DNA from 3 places in the Micromonospora sp. NBC_01655 genome. Region 1 is predicted to be linked to each of the others. Evidence: riboswitches for the same ligand, from Rfam matches in the RefSeq annotation. Region 1 holds a riboswitch; each other region holds the start of a gene.
The links. Region 1 has a riboswitch for S-adenosylmethionine ahead of OOK41_RS18400 (ABC transporter substrate-binding protein). Riboswitches for the same ligand answer to the same signal wherever they lie in the genome.
Positions count from the first base shown of each region.

Region 2: another riboswitch for S-adenosylmethionine. It lies ahead of thrC (threonine synthase); the one in region 1 lies ahead of OOK41_RS18400 (ABC transporter substrate-binding protein).
Region 3: another riboswitch for S-adenosylmethionine. It lies ahead of OOK41_RS05525 (aminotransferase class V-fold PLP-dependent enzyme); the one in region 1 lies ahead of OOK41_RS18400 (ABC transporter substrate-binding protein).

Region 1 covers NZ_JAPEQF010000001.1:4,008,865-4,012,128, forward strand. The annotation lists gene OOK41_RS18395 (amino acid ABC transporter permease) at 1-328, opposite strand, end outside; gene OOK41_RS18400 (ABC transporter substrate-binding protein) at 409-1,275, opposite strand; SAM riboswitch class IV at 1,551-1,662, opposite strand; gene OOK41_RS18405 (hypothetical protein) at 1,785-1,925, opposite strand; gene OOK41_RS18410 (N-acetylmuramoyl-L-alanine amidase) at 2,071-3,204, opposite strand.
Region 2 covers NZ_JAPEQF010000001.1:1,141,674-1,144,937, forward strand. The annotation lists gene OOK41_RS05435 (YafY family protein) at 1-134, shown strand, start outside; gene OOK41_RS05440 (hypothetical protein) at 214-924, opposite strand; gene OOK41_RS05445 (hypothetical protein) at 984-1,448, opposite strand; SAM riboswitch class I at 1,636-1,767, shown strand; gene thrC (threonine synthase) at 1,780-3,066, shown strand.
Region 3 covers NZ_JAPEQF010000001.1:1,161,374-1,164,637, forward strand. The annotation lists gene OOK41_RS05520 (aromatic acid exporter family protein) at 1-558, shown strand, start outside; gene OOK41_RS05525 (aminotransferase class V-fold PLP-dependent enzyme) at 566-1,825, opposite strand; SAM riboswitch class IV at 1,874-1,993, opposite strand; gene OOK41_RS05530 (PrsW family intramembrane metalloprotease) at 2,018-3,264, shown strand, end outside.

The DNA of each region.
Region 1 (3,264 bases):
GCGACAGCGCCAGGATGCCCAGCGGGTACGGGTTCGGCCCCCACACCTGCATGCCCAGCGGCGCGAGGCCGACGCCGATGAGCAGGATCGTCGCCGCCGCCGGCAGGCCGCGGAAGACGTCCGTGTACACCCGCGCCGGCCAGCGCAACCAGCGGGTACGCGAGATGCCCGCGACCGCCAGCAGCATGCCCAGCAGCGAGCCGAGCAGGGCGGCCGAGATCGCCAGGATCAGCGTGTTGGGCAGCCCGACGGTCAACATCTCGGGCAGCGCCGCACGCATGGAGTCCCAGTCGAAGAAGGTCTCCCACAGGGTGCTCAGTGGATCCATCAGTCGTCTTCCCGTCCGCCCCGCTCGCCGGTCATCCGTACCGTCGGCTCGTCGTCGCCCGTGCCGTCATGTCCGCGTACTCAGGAGGACGCCGACGGCGCGGCCGACCCGGACGGTGCCGGCACCCTGCCGCTGCCCGGCGTGAAGTCCGCCGGGACCGGGCGGCCCGGGTAGTACTGGCCCTGCAACCGGCTCCACGTGCCGTCGGCGATGACCTCGTCGAGGCCCTTGTCCAGCGCCGCGCGCAGCGGGTCGTTGCCCTTGGCCACCGCGTACGCGGTCGGGGCCGGGCTGAGCTGCTTCGCGGCCACCGTGATCTTGCCGCCGCTGTCGGCGGCCGACTTCTCGCCGATCTCGGCTGGGGCGATCCACGCGTCGGAGGTGCCGGCCCTGAGCTGGTTGAGCGCGGCGTTGTAGTCCGGCACCCGCACCGGGTTCAGGTTCTGGCCGGTGGCGTAGTCGTCCTGCACGGTGCCCTGCACGACCACCACCCGCTTGCCCGCGAGCTGGTCGAAGCCGGTGATCGGGGAGCCGGCCGGGACGTCCAGGCCGAAGTAGCCGAAGTCGTAGCCGTTGCCGAAGTCGACGGTCTTCTTCCGCGCCTCGGTGATGGTGATCGAGGAGCTGCCGACGTCGAACTTGCGGTTGTTGACCTGGGACAGCAACGCGGAGAAGTCGGTGCCGACGAACTCCACCGTCAGGCCGAGCTTCGCCGCGACGGCGGTGAGCAGGTCGTTGTCGAATCCGGTGAACTTTCCGCCCTTCAGGTACACGTTCGGCGGCGCGTCGGTGAGGGTGCCGGCCCGCAGCACGCCGGGCTGGACCAGGCCGTACGGGTTGTCGGCGGTGGCCGAGGTGTCGTCGCCGCAGGCGGTGAGGGTGGTCGCGCCGAGCACGGCCGCGACGCCCAGCACGGCGAACCTGGTCAGGGCAGGGAGGAATCGCACAGGTGTCTCCTGGGATAGGGCGGCGCGCGGACGGCACGCCGCCGGCCGCGGCCGGCCGGTGGGCGGGCCGCGGAAGGGGCTACGGAAGAGGGGTGGCGCTCAGCGCGCCGCGGGACGGTGACAGCCGTCGCTGCACACCCGCATCAGGTCCACGTGCCGGCGTCTGATCAGCGCGGGACGGGGTGGTGACGCAGCCGGGGCCGCGCACGCGGCACCGGGCGGAACGCAGGAACGAGCAGACATGGTTCTCCAGGGTCGGTGTTGACCTGGGGACCAGGCCACGCTTGCACCGGTGACACTCCGGTGCCTGGTCTTCACCCGGGGCACCCCACCGCGGAGGAGGGTTGCCGGCCAGCGAGCCGGGGCTTGACGCTGGCGCTCATGACCTGGTGGGAAGCCTAGCAACGGCACCGGGTGGGGCGTCCAGTCGTTATGACCACGCTCACCCCGGGTGGGCTCCGGGCGGCACGTCGGACGTCGCCCTCGCGGCGGTGACCGCCGCCGACCGGTCAACGGGGCCAGGCCGGCGCCGGGGCCAGGGAGTACGACCACGTGGTGCTGGTCGAGCCGGCGGACATCGTGGCCGCCGAGGCGCGCGGGCCGCACCGGCTGTACGTGGCCCTGACCAGGGCGGGGTCCCGGCTGAACATCGCCCACCACGGGCCCTGCCGGTGGCGCTGCGCGGCTGACCGGTCGGCGCGTCGCCCCGTGTCCGGCCGCGTCGTCCGGTCGCCCGGATGTGAGTGGTGGGGCGGGACCCCGCCCGGGCCCGCCCCACCACGTCCGTGGGCCCGGTCAGCCGGCCTGGAACGACTGGCGGACCACGCCGCCGACGAGCGCGCACCAGGTGCTCGTGCTGAGCTTGCCGTTCGGGTGCAGGCCGTGCAGCCGCTGGAGGTCCTGGACGGCCTGCATGGTCGCGTGGTCGAACTCGCCGGTCACCGTGACGTCGGCGTAGCCCTTCGAGTTGAGGATGAACTGCACGGCGCTGACCGGGGCGCCGGTGGCGTGCTTGTCCAGCTCGGGCGCGAGGGTCTCCCAGGTCGGCCCGGTGAGGGTGGCGTCGACGTCGACCGGGATGCCGTTGCGGGCCTGCCAGTCCTGCACGGCGGCGACGGTCGCGGCGTCGAACGTGCTGTTCACCGGCACGACGTAGCCGCGGTGGGTGAGCAGGTACTGCGCCACCCGCACGGTCGGGGAGTTGACGAACCGCCACAGGTCCGGCCAGCGGCGGGCCGGCACGTCACCGATGCTGGTGCCCAACTCGCGGAAGACCCGCCGGCGCAGCTCGGGGAACTGCCGGTAGAACGCCGCTCCCGGGCACGCGGTGGTGCGGAAGTCCCAGTGGCCGAAGATGTCGTGGGCGTGCAGGCCGTACTGGCGGCCGATCGTGGCGCAGAGCCTGACCAGCGAGTCCAGTAGTTCCTGGGGTGGGGTCTCGGTGACGTACGTGCCCTCGTTCTCGATGCCGATGGCCCGGCCGTTCTCCCCGGGGCAGTGCGCCGAGATCATCTGCCGGTCGCCGGCGGCCAGCCGGTCGAGGCTGCCGCGCCGGCCCTCCAGCACGTGCCCGCCCCGGCTGACGGTGAAGTGCTGGCCGGTGTCCGACCAGCCGTTGCCGTCCATGTGCAGGTTCTGGCAGTCCCGGGCCAGCTTCACGGCCTGTTCCCGCGAGTAGTCGGTGACGTTCGGGAACGCCATGTGGTGCACGATGATCTTGTTGGTGGCGATGGCGCTGACCGACAGCGGGTCGGACGGCGGTCGGGCGCCCCACTCGTCGCAGCCGATGATCCAGTCGACGTCCGCTCCGGACGCGGCCTGTGCGGCGGCGGGGAACGCGAGTTCCGTGCCGACGACGGCGACGGCCGCCGCGCCGAGTCCGGCCCGCAACAGGGTGCGGCGGTCCAGCTCGGGGTGGTCGAAGTGCATGGCATCTCCTCTGTGGCCGACGACGGGCAGAGTGAAAAGGAGCTACAGGAGCAAAGCGTG
Region 2 (3,264 bases), 2.9 Mb from region 1:
CCTTCGAAGGTGAGAACTGGGCGTGCACGGCGCTGCTCGGGCTCGGGCCAGCGGTACAGGTGTTGGCACCAGCCACACTCCGGGCGCGGATGGCAGCTCAGACGCGGGCCGCCTCAGCCCGGTATGAGAGCTGACCGACCGGGCTTATGAAACAGCTAGGCGTAGGGAGGTGTCCGGAGTGGAGGTACACCGCCCTGCCGGCAGCGCGATCCGTTACGGCTTGTACGCCGCGTCGGTGTGGCTGACCTCGGTGAACGTGCTGCCGGAGAGCTGGTAGTACGAGGTGCGCCGGATGTCCAGCTCGGCCATGCTGCGGTCGGCGGAGCGGGTCAGCCAGACGACCTTCGCCCGGCCGCCGGACACGGCGATCGAGACGACCGGGGTCCGGTCGTCCAGTTCGGCCAGGCTGCGGTAGACCGGCTCACCGTCGGCGTTGTGCCACACGACCAGCGTGTAGAAGGTGCCGCTGCCCCCGCCGTTGAGGGCGACCGCGCCGACCGCGTCCGCCGCGCCGTCACCGTCGAGGTCGCCGATCCCGCAGGGCTTCTGGAGGGTGACCGTGTCTCCGTCCTCGCCCGACCAGACGCCCCCGGCCAGCGGGAGGTAGTCGGCGTACCCCTGGTAGGGGACCTTGGTGCTGCCGACGTGGGCGCCGGCGAGCTGCTCGCAGGTCAGCGCGGGCACCTTCTTCGGCGCGGGCTTCGGCGGCGCGGTGGTGGTGCCGGCGACGGTCGGCTCCGGCGGGGCGGTGGGACCCGTCGTCGCCGGGGTGGGCTCCGGGTCGTCCTCCACCGGGGCGGCCGGGTCGTCGGCGGCCGGAGCGGTGGTCGTACCCGCCGAGGAGGTCGACCCCTCGGCGTCGCAACCCGCGGTCAACAGGCAGGCCAGGGCGAGGATCGCGAAGCTGGGCAGGGTCCGGCGCATCGGCCAGTTCCTCTCTCGGGGGTGGTTGCCCGCACCGTAACGGCCCCGCGCCACTCAGCTCAGCCGGTCGGTCCTCCGCACACCCGCCACTGGTCGCCCTCCTTGACCAGGGTGATGACCTTCTCCCGGTCCGCGGTCGTGATGGTCACCTCGGCGCTGGTGTCGCCGTTGGTGGTGCTGACCTGGGTGTTGGTGACCCGGTACCCGCCCAGCGGCGGCTCGGCCCGCCAGGCTCGGGCGAACTGCGCCTCGGTCACCTGGCCGCGCAGGCGCTCGCAGAGCCGGGCGTACGCGGCCGGGTAGTTGCCCGCCTTCGTGTCGTCCAGGTACGCGGTGGCGGCGTCCCGGGCCGGGGCGGTGGCGCCCTGCACGCTGCGGAACAACCAGAAGCCGCCGCCGACCGCGCCGGCGCAGCAGAGCAGCGCCACCACGGCGACCACGATGATCACAATGCGGGTCGTCCGGCTGAGCCCGCGGGACTTCGGGGGTGGCCCGGGCATGCCGGGCGGCGGGGGGTACGTCACGCCGTGAGCGTAGAAACCCCAGGCCACCCCCCTTGCGTGCACCACCGGCACCGATCTCGCCGATGGTGGCGACATCGATGCCCTCGGTGACGGTGTGATCTATTCGACGCCCCCGGAACGGCCACCCGCTGGGAACCTCGGGTGGCGGCGCCGGGAATCCGCCGTAGACTCAGGCGCACAACTGAATACCTCATCCAGAGGGGCAGAGGGACACGGCCCGACGAAGCCCCGGCAACCACCCGCGCGCTCGACGACGAGCGGTGCGGACAGGTGCCAATTCCGTCCCCGCCGCAGGGTGCGGTGTGGGGAAAGATGAGAGGACCTCCTCGACATGACGTCGACCCTCGCCGCGCCCGGCATCGACACCACCGCCAGCCCCGCCCGTGCCCTGGTCTGCCGGGCCTGCTCCGCGCGCTACCCGCTCGCCGCGCAGCACGCCTGCTACGAGTGTTTCGGCCCGTTGGAGGTCGACTACGACACCGCGGCCCTGGCCCGGGTGACCCGCGAGCAGATCGAGGCCGGCCCGCAGAACCTCTGGCGGTACGCCGCCCTCCTCCCGGCCGGCCAGGACCCCGCCACCCGGGTGACCGTCGACCCGGGGCTGACCCCGCTGGTCGCCGCGCCCAACCTCGCCGCCGAGCTGGGCATCACCGCCCCGCTCTGGGTCAAGGACGACAGCGCCAACCCCACCCACTCGTTCAAGGACCGGGTGGTCTCGGTGGCGCTCACCGCCGCCCGGGCGCTCGGCTTCACCCGGTTCGCCTGCGCCTCGACCGGCAACCTGGCCAACTCGGTCGCCGCGCACGCGGCCCGTGCCGGGGTCCCCTCGATCGTGTTCATCCCCGGCGACCTGGAGGCGGGCAAGGTGGTCACCACCGCCGTCTACGGGGGCGAGCTGGTCGCCATCGACGGCTCGTACGACGACGTGAACCGGCTGTGCGGCGAACTGGTGGAGACCGACGAGTTCGAGGACACGGCGTTCGTCAACGTCAACGTCCGTCCGTACTACGCCGAGGGCTCCAAGACCCTCGGGTACGAGGTGGCGGAGCAACTCGGCTGGCGCATCCCGGCCCAGGTGGTCATCCCGATGGCCAGCGGCGAGCTGCTCACCAAGATCGACAAGGCGTTCAGCGAGCTGGTCGAGATCGGCCTGGTCGAGGCCCCCGTCGGCGGCTGGAAGGTCTTCGGGGCCCAGTCGGCCGGCTGCAACCCGATCGCCACCGCCCTGCACGCCGACAGCGACATCATCACCCCGGTCCGGCCGACCGGCATCGCCAAGTCGCTCAACATCGGCGATCCGGCCGCTGGCCTGTACGCCCTGGAGGCGGTACGGCGCACCGGCGGCTGGATGGAGTACGTCGACGACGACGAGATCCGCGCCGGCATCCGGCTGCTGGCCCGGACCACCGGGGTCTTCGCCGAGACGGCCGGCGGGGTGACCGTGGCCGTGCTGCGCAAACTCGTCGAGTCCGGCCGGCTCGACCCGGCGGCGGAGACCGTGGTGTTCAACACCGGCGAGGGGCTGAAGACCATCGACGCCGTCGCCGGTCAGGTCGGCCCGACCCACCGGATCAGGCCCTCGCTGCGCGCCGCCCGGGACGCCGGCCTGCTCGGCTGACCCGGCCCCGATCGAGACGGTGTGTGGCATGTCGCATCCTCCCGTGCCTCAGGGGACGCGACATGCCGCACCCGGAGAAGATTGCCTGGCCATCCGGTCGGTGGACAGGCGGATCAGCCGGACGGGGGATGGGGCGGATCCGCCCGGTAACCGACTTTTTGCCCTCGGTGAGAGAAACCCGCCGCCGAGGACTTGACG
Region 3 (3,264 bases), 2.8 Mb from region 1:
CTGGAACGGCTCCGGGAGAACAAGGAGGAGCTGAGCACCTTCACCGAGGCGATCGAGGGCGCGAAGGAGACCAGCACCCTCTCGCCGGCGCGCTGGCACCGGCGCAGCGAGCTGACCCACTACGCCGAGGCGGCCGAGCCGATCGACCGGGCGATGCGCAACAGCGGCACCCTGATCCGGCGCTCCGTGACGATGATCGAGGACGAGGAGCCGGTGCCGGAGCCGATGCCGGATGCGGTCGGCCACCTCGCCGAGTCGGTCCGCCTGCTCCGCCACGAGTTCGCCGCCGGGGTGGAGACGGAGAAGGCCCGGGAGCGGTCGCTGCGCGCGGTCAGCGAGGCCGGCCGGGCGTACGCGCAGGGGGTCGGGTTCTCCGGCAGCGTGGTGATCGCGCAGGTGCGTACCACCGCCAGCGACCTGCTGGTCGCCTCCGGCATCGACCAGGCGGAGGCCAACCGGCTGATCCGGGAGTCCTTCGGCGAGCAGGAGAAACCGAACGCCGGCCCGGCCGAGAGCGGCGCCGCCCCGAAGCCGCCGATGGCCCCGCCGCTGGGTTGAGGGGCGCTCAGCCCAGCTCGGCGAGGGCGGTGAGCAGGCGATCGACGTGCTCCGGTGGGCTACCCAGGCCGATGCTGGCCCGCAGGGCGGTCGGCGGCAGGTCCCGGTGACCACTGCGCGCGGCGGCCTCGGCGAGCAGCCGGCGGGCCAGCGGGTGGGCGCAGAACAGCCCGTCGCGCACCCCGATGCCGTACCGGGTGGCCAGCTCGGCCGCGACCTCGGCCGAGTCCCGGCCGGCCAGCACGAACGAGACGATGCCCACCCGGGGCGCGTCCGGGCCGAAGGCGCGCAACTCCACCACGTGTGGCAGGGCGGTCAGGCCGTCCCGCAGCCGCGCCAGCAGCGCCTGCTCGCGGGCGTGCAGCGCCGCCCGGTCCGCGTCGGCCAGCGCCGCGCAGACCGCCGCGAGCGCGACCGCGCCGAGCAGGTTGGGCGTGCCGGCCTCGTGCCGGGCCGGGCCGGTGGCCCACCGTACGTCGTGGGTGGCGGCCCCGACGTGACTGGTGGCGCCGCCACCGGCCAGGTACGGCGGGGCCGCGTCCAGCCAGTCGCCCCGCCCGAGCAGCACCCCCGCGCCGAAGGGCGCGTACAGCTTGTGCCCGGAGACGGCCAGGTAGTCCACGTCCAGCGCGGCCACGTCCACCGGGGCGTGCGGGGCGAGCTGGGCGGCGTCCACCGCGATCCGGGCGGCGTGCCGGCGGGCCACCCGGGCCAGCTCGGCCACCGGCCAGCGCTCCCCGGTCACGTTGCTCGCCCCGGTCACCGCCACCAGCACCGGCGGGCCGGCGGTGGCCCCGCGACGCAGCTCGGTCAGCGCCGCGTCCAGCGCCCGGACCGCCTCGGCGGGGTCGGCCGGCATCGGCAGCCGCACCGAGCCGCGCGGCCAGGGTAGCAGGTTGGCGTGGTGCTCCCCGGCGAACGTCACCACCGTGGTCCCGGCGGGCAGGGCCCGGGCCAGCAGGTTCAGCGCGTCGGTGGTGTTGCGGGTGAACACCACGTGGTCGTCGGCGCGGGCGCCGAAGAAGTCGCCGATCGTCTGCCGGGCCCGCTCGTACGCCAGCGTGCAGCGTCGCGACAGCGCGCCGGCGCCGCGGTGCACGCTGGCGTACCAGGGCAGCAGCTCGGTCACCGCGTCGGCCGCGGCCCGCGCGCACGGCGCGGTGGCGGCGTAGTCCAGATTGAGCTGGCCCGGCACGCCGAGCACGTCGAGCGGTCGCGGCGTCGCCGGTGCGGTCGACGCGAGCGGGGGTACGAGGGTGACGGTCATGGCCCGACCTCCGGGGTTCGGGACCCCGGGTGACACCCACCGGGACGGGGTCCGCGCTTGCCCAGCGCCGGACGGGGCTGGGCCCGGTCATCACCCGGGGCACCCCACCGCGAACTCGACGAGGGTTGCCGGCCAGCAAGCCGGGGCTTGACGCTGGCGCTCGTGACCTGATGACAGGATAACGGTCGACCGATGCGGCCGGAACGGCCGGCGGGGGGTGACTACGCTGACGGGATGGCCGACACCCCGCCCGGCGGCGCCGCGTCGTCGTGGACCGCGCCCGACGTCCCTCCGCCGCCCGGTGGAGCCGCCCCCCGGATGCCGCTGCGCCGGCTGGGCTGGCGGCGGTTCCTGGTGCTGGCCCTGGTGGTGCTGCTGATCGCGGCGTGCGCGGTCTACATGCTCTTCGTGCTCGGCTCGAACCTGGGGCCGCAGGCGCTGCTGATCGGCGTGGTCGCCGCGATCCTGCCGGTGCCGGTGCTGGTCTCCTGCTTCCTGTGGCTGGACCGGTACGAGCCCGAGCCGTTGAAGTACCTGATCTTCTGCTTCGCGTGGGGCGCCTTCGTCTCCACGGCCGCCTCGCTGACCGTCAACGAGTTCTTCGCCGCCCGGTTCGCCGACTGGGAGCTGCCCAACGCGCTGACCGGGGTGCTGGTCGCCCCGTTCATCGAGGAGCTGACCAAGGCGCTCGGCCCGATCCTGCTGCTGGTCTTCCGCCGCCGGGAATGGTCCGGCATCACCGACGGCCTGGTCTACTGCGGGCTGTCGGCGGTCGGCTTCGCCATGGTGGAGAACATCCTCTACCTGGGCGGCTACGGCTACGCCTCCGGCGTCGACGAGTACGGCCCGGCGACCGGGGCCCAGCAGGTCATCGCGATCTTCATCGTCCGGATCCTGCTGTTCGGCTTCGCCCACCCGCTGTTCACCTCGATGACCGGCGTGGGCCTCGGCATCGCCGCCCGGACCGCCGACCGTCGGGTGCGCTTCCTCGCCCCGGTCGCGGGCCTGCTGCTGGCGATGATGCTGCACGGCACCTGGAACCTGCTGCCGTCGCTGGCCCAGGCCACCGGGCAGGCGATGATCGCCCTGTACGGCTACCTCGGGGTGATGGTGCCGATCTTCTTCGGCATGGTCGGGTTGGCGGTCTGGCTGCGTGGCTGGGAGGGGCGGCTGACCGAGCGCACCCTGCCCGACTACGTGCGGGCCGGGTGGCTGACCCCGCCGGAGGTGGCGGCGCTGGGCAGCCTGGGCCGGCGGCACGCCGCCCGGAGCTGGGCCCGGCGGGTGGCCGGCGACGCGGGGCTCAAGGCGATGCGCGGGTACCAGTTCTCCGCCACCCGGCTGGCGCTGCTGCGCGACGGGATGCGCCGGGGGCTGGACCGCAGGCCGGCCGACCGGGAACGGACCGTGCGGGAGGAACGGGAGCTGCTGGACGCGAT